2 regions of the Serratia sp. BNK-23 genome follow, and region 1 is predicted to be linked to the other one. Evidence: predicted binding sites of a transcription regulator. Region 1 holds the regulator's gene; the other holds the start of a gene.

Evidence for each region. The regulator PurR, encoded in region 1, represses purine synthesis genes. The targets are predictions, from matches to a motif close to CANGCAAACGTTTGCNTG.
Region 2: the regulator PurR is predicted to act here: its motif matches at 1,065-1,082, upstream of pyrD (quinone-dependent dihydroorotate dehydrogenase).

What each region holds. Positions count from the first base shown of each region.
Region 1 is NZ_CP179900.1:2,700,445-2,702,904, forward strand. Features, by position in the region: gene sodB (superoxide dismutase [Fe]) at 1-367, shown strand, start outside; gene ACMGF9_RS12745 (YnhF family membrane protein) at 432-521, opposite strand; gene purR (HTH-type transcriptional repressor PurR) at 846-1,871, shown strand; gene punR (DNA-binding transcriptional activator PunR) at 1,868-2,460, opposite strand, start outside.
Region 2 is NZ_CP179900.1:3,142,349-3,144,808, forward strand. Features, by position in the region: gene pyrD (quinone-dependent dihydroorotate dehydrogenase) at 1-971, opposite strand, end outside; gene ssuE (NADPH-dependent FMN reductase) at 1,230-1,808, shown strand; gene ACMGF9_RS15035 (sulfonate ABC transporter substrate-binding protein) at 1,833-2,460, shown strand, end outside.

The DNA.
Region 1 (2,460 bases):
GTGGAACCACACCTTCTACTGGCACTGCCTGTCGCCACAGGGCGGCGGTGAACCGCAGGGCGAACTGGCGGCGGCGATCGTCAAATCCTTCGGCTCTTTCGCTGCGTTCAAAGAGCAGTTCACCGATGCCGCCGTGAAAAACTTCGGCGCCGGCTGGACCTGGCTGGTGAAAAAACCGGACGGCGCGCTGGCGATCGTCAACACCTCCAACGCGGCAACTCCGCTGACCGGTGAAGATAAACCGCTGCTGACCGTTGACGTGTGGGAACACGCGTATTACATCGATTACCGCAATGCGCGTCCAAAATACCTGGAAAACTTCTGGGCGTTGGTCAACTGGAAATTTGCGGCGGAAAACCTGGCGTAAACGCAGGCCTTGCCGAAGTGACGAGGCGCAGCCAGGCTGCGCCTTTTTTAAAACCGGCGGGAGATCAGTTCAACGCGGCGACAAAGCTGAAAGCGATGATCATCGCCAACGCGCCGACGGTAGTGAACAGAGACATCTTCAGATCGGTATCCATGACAACTCCTTTAAAATGGGCTTTCCTAAGGATAAAAGGCGCACAATTAGTACGTCAAATCATTTTCCCACAGTTCGCCGATAAAATCTTGTTATCATTTCCCGGTTTATAATCTCGATTACCTCTTCCACTTTTGTTCAATATGCGACAAAATTCGCAGTTCACAACTGCGTACCGGCATCCATGCCCCTCCTGATTAAGCGCTGAAGACTTCAACACACTAAAAACTCAGTTTTCGCTTCTCTGGAGAAGGATCTACGTAGGCAAACGATTAACATCACACTTACATGCTGTAAACATGTGAGTTCAGGAGTCATTCCTTACATGGCAACGATTAAAGATGTGGCCAAACGCGCGGGCGTTTCCACCACCACCGTTTCGCACGTCATCAATAAGACTCGTTTCGTCGCCGAAGAGACCAAAGCGGCCGTGTGGGCCGCGATCAAAGAGCTGCACTACTCGCCGAGCGCCGTGGCGCGCAGCCTGAAAGTCAATCACACCAAGTCTATCGGTCTGCTGGCCACCTCGAGCGAAGCGCCCTATTTTGCCGAAGTGATCGAGGCGGTGGAAAACAGCTGCTACAGCAAAGGTTACACCCTGATCCTGTGCAACTCGCACAACAATCTGGACAAGCAGCGCGCCTACCTGGCGATGCTGGCGCAAAAGCGCGTCGACGGCCTGCTGGTCATGTGTTCCGAATACCCGGATCAACTGCTGGGAATGCTGGAGGACTACCGTAATATCCCGATGGTGGTGATGGACTGGGGCGCTGCGCGCGGCGACTTCACCGACACCATCATCGATAACGCGTTCGAAGGCGGCTATCTGGCCGGCCGTTACCTGATCGAGCGCGGTCACCGCGATATCGGCGCCATCCCGGGCCAGCTGTCGCGCAACACCGGCGGCGGCCGTCATCAGGGCTTTATGAAGGCGCTGCAGGAAGCGCATATCGACATTCGCGAAGAGTGGATCGTCCAGGGTGACTTCGAGCCGGAGTCCGGCTACAAGGCGATGCACCAAATCCTGTCGCAAAAACAGCGGCCGACCGCGGTATTTTGCGGCGGCGACATCATGGCGATGGGCGCCATCTGCGCCGCTGATGAGCTGGGGCTGCGAGTGCCGCAGGATATTTCCGTGATCGGCTATGACAACGTGCGCAACGCCCGCTACTTCACTCCGGCGCTGACCACCATTCACCAGCCTAAAGAGCGCCTGGGAGAAATGGCCTTCACCATGCTGCTGGATCGCATCATCAGCAAGCGCGAAGAATCGCAGGTGATCGAAGTGCATCCGAAGCTGGTGGAACGCCGTTCGGTCGCCGACGGTCCGTTCATCGACTACCGCCGCTAATCCCCTGAGCCGGAAGCCTGCACGGCTTCCGGCGCCGCCTCGCTCAGCCACTCCTGATTCAGCGTCTCGCCATCGCCCAGATACGCCAGCAGCCAACTCATCGCCGGCGACGGTTTATCCTGCTGCCAGGTCAGGCAGCAAGGGCTGGCGGGAAACGGCTGCTGCAGCTGCAACGCCTTCAGCTCACCGCGCTGCACCAGCGGCAGCGCCCGATGCGCCGGCATCATGCCGACGCACAGCCCGGCGCACAGACAGTCGAGTGCCGATGTCCAGTCCGGCACCACCAGCCGCCGCTGGTTATCCAGCGTCCAGGTGACGCGCTTGGGCAGATTGCGCGAGGTGTCTTCCAGACAAAGCGCAGGGTACGGCCTCAACCGATCGTCATTTAACGGCCCTGCCAGCTGCGCCAGCGGATGCTGTGGGCTGACTACGCACAGCCAGTTCATGTAGCCCATATCGCGGAAGGCAAAGCCGCCGCCGACCGGCACCGCGCGCGTGGCGCCGATCGCCATGTCCACCCTGCCGTCCACCAACGCATCCCAAACGCCGTTGAACACTTCGGGTTGCAGCATCAGTTCAACATCGGGGA
Region 2 (2,460 bases), 440 kb from region 1:
TGATAGATAAATCCGGAATAAATTTGCAGCAGGCTCGCGCCGGCCTCCATTTTTTCGCGCGCCGCCGTCAGCGAATCGATGCCGCCTACGCCAATAATCGGCAGGCGCCCCTGCAGTTCGGTGGAGAGACGACGGATAACTTCGGTGCTGCGTGATTGCAACGGACGCCCGCTTAACCCGCCCGCTTGTTCGCAGTAATTCAACCCCTGGATCAATTTTCGATCCAACGTGGTATTGGTGGCGATCACGCCATCGATATTATGCCGCACCAGGCTATCGGCAATTTGGATCAATTCTTCTTCTGAAAGATCCGGCGCGATCTTTACCGCCACCGGCACATATTTGTGATGACGCGCATGTAATTCCTGCTGCTTATTTTTAATCGCAGCCAAAAGATCGTCCAGCGCTTCGCCATACTGTAAGGATCGTAACCCCGGCGTATTCGGTGAAGAGATGTTAATCGCGATATATCCGGCATACGGATAAACTTTATCCATGCAGATCAAATAATCGTCTTTGCCCTGCTCGACCGGCGTGTCTTTATTCTTGCCGATATTGATCCCAAGAATGCCGCCGAAATGGGATTTCTTAACGTTTTCAACCAGATTGTCCACGCCATGGTTATTGAACCCCATGCGGTTAATCAGGCCTTCCGCCTCAACCACGCGGAACAAGCGCGGCTTGTCGTTGCCCGGTTGCGGACGCGGCGTCACGGTGCCGACTTCCACATGGCCGAAGCCCATCGCGCCGAACGCATCGATGCATTCGCCGTTTTTATCCAGACCGGCGGCCAATCCCAGCGGGTTTTTAAACGACAGCCCCATGCAGTTGACCGGTTTGGTCGGCACGGACTGACGGACAAGAAACGCTAATGGGGTGCCGGTAATACGGCTGAGCTGACGAAAGGTCACTTCGTGCGCGCGCTCCGGATCGAGCTGGAACAACGCTTTCCTGATGAGGGGGTAGTACATGGACTCTCCTGATTTCCCGGTTGCAAACCGGGGGCGTATTATCCGGTATCCCCCGCCTAATTGGAATTGATTAAAGGCAAAAAAAGCCGTTTTTACGCAATCGTTTTCCCTCTTCACCGCCAAATCGGCGCTAATCCGCTTTTGCGCATATCCAAATCAAAAAATGAGATTTAAAAAACGCGCCGGGTTGCTGGTAGGTTTAAAACACTTCCTATTGATTTTCTAATTAAACCTAACTTTTAGTTATAAGGAGTGGCAATGCGCGTTATATCACTGGCCGGTAGCCCACGCATCCCATCACGTTCCGCCGCGCTGCTCTCGCTGAGTCAGAACTGGCTGCGGCAGCAAGGGGTGGAAGTGACGGCCTATACCCTGCACGACTTTGACGCCGAAGATCTGCTGTACGCCAACTTCAACAGTCCGGCGATCAAGGCGTTTGCCGAGCAGCTGGCGCAGGCCGACGGCCTGCTGATTTCCACGCCGGTTTATAAAGCGTCGTTCTCCGGCGCGCTGAAAACCCTGCTGGATCTGCTGCCGGAACGCGCTCTGGATCATAAGGTGGTGTTGCCGCTGGCGACCGGTGGTTCGATCGGCCACATGCTGGCGGTGGACTATGCGTTGAAACCGGTACTGGCGGCGCTGAAAGCGCAAGAGGTGCTGCACGGCGTGTTCGCCGACGACAGCCAGATCCAGCTGACCGACGAAGGCGCCACGCTCACCGACGCCGTGGCCGCCCGGCTGGAAGAGGCACTGGCCAGTTTCTATCTGGCACTTGGCCGCCGCAAACCGCCGGCGCTGCGCGTCGCCTCGCCACTGGCGGCGCGTCAAACCGCCTGAAACGCCTGGAAAAGGAGAGCCTGAATGAAACAACGCATTGCTTTGCGGCGTTGGCTGAGCGCCGCCGCCTTCACCGGCCTGCTGTCGCTGGTTTGGGCCAACGCCGCCGTCGCTCAGGATCCGGCGCAGTTCCGCATCGGCTACCAAAAAGGATCGGTCAGTCTGGTGCTGGCGAAGAGCCACCGGCTGCTGGAGGAACGTTTCCCCGCCACCCGCATCAGTTGGATCGAGTTTCCCGCCGGCCCGCAAATGCTGGAGGCCCTGAACGTCGGCAGCATCGATCTGGGCAGCACCGGCGATATTCCGCCGATCTTCGCGCAGGCCGCCGGGGCCGATCTGCTGTATGTCGGCGTTGAGCCGCCCAAACCGAAGGCGGAAGTGATCCTGGTGCCGGAAAACAGCCCGATCAAAACCGTCGCAGATCTGAAAGACCATAAGGTCGCGTTCCAGAAAGGATCCAGCTCACATAACCTGCTGCTGCGATCGCTGCAAAAAGCCGGACTGAAATTTACGGATATCCAGCCCGCCTATCTGACGCCCGCCGATGCGCGCGCCGCATTCCAACAGGGCAACGTCGATGCCTGGGCGATCTGGGATCCTTATTATTCCGCCGCGCTGCTGCAGGGCGGCGTGCGGGTGCTCGGCGACGGCA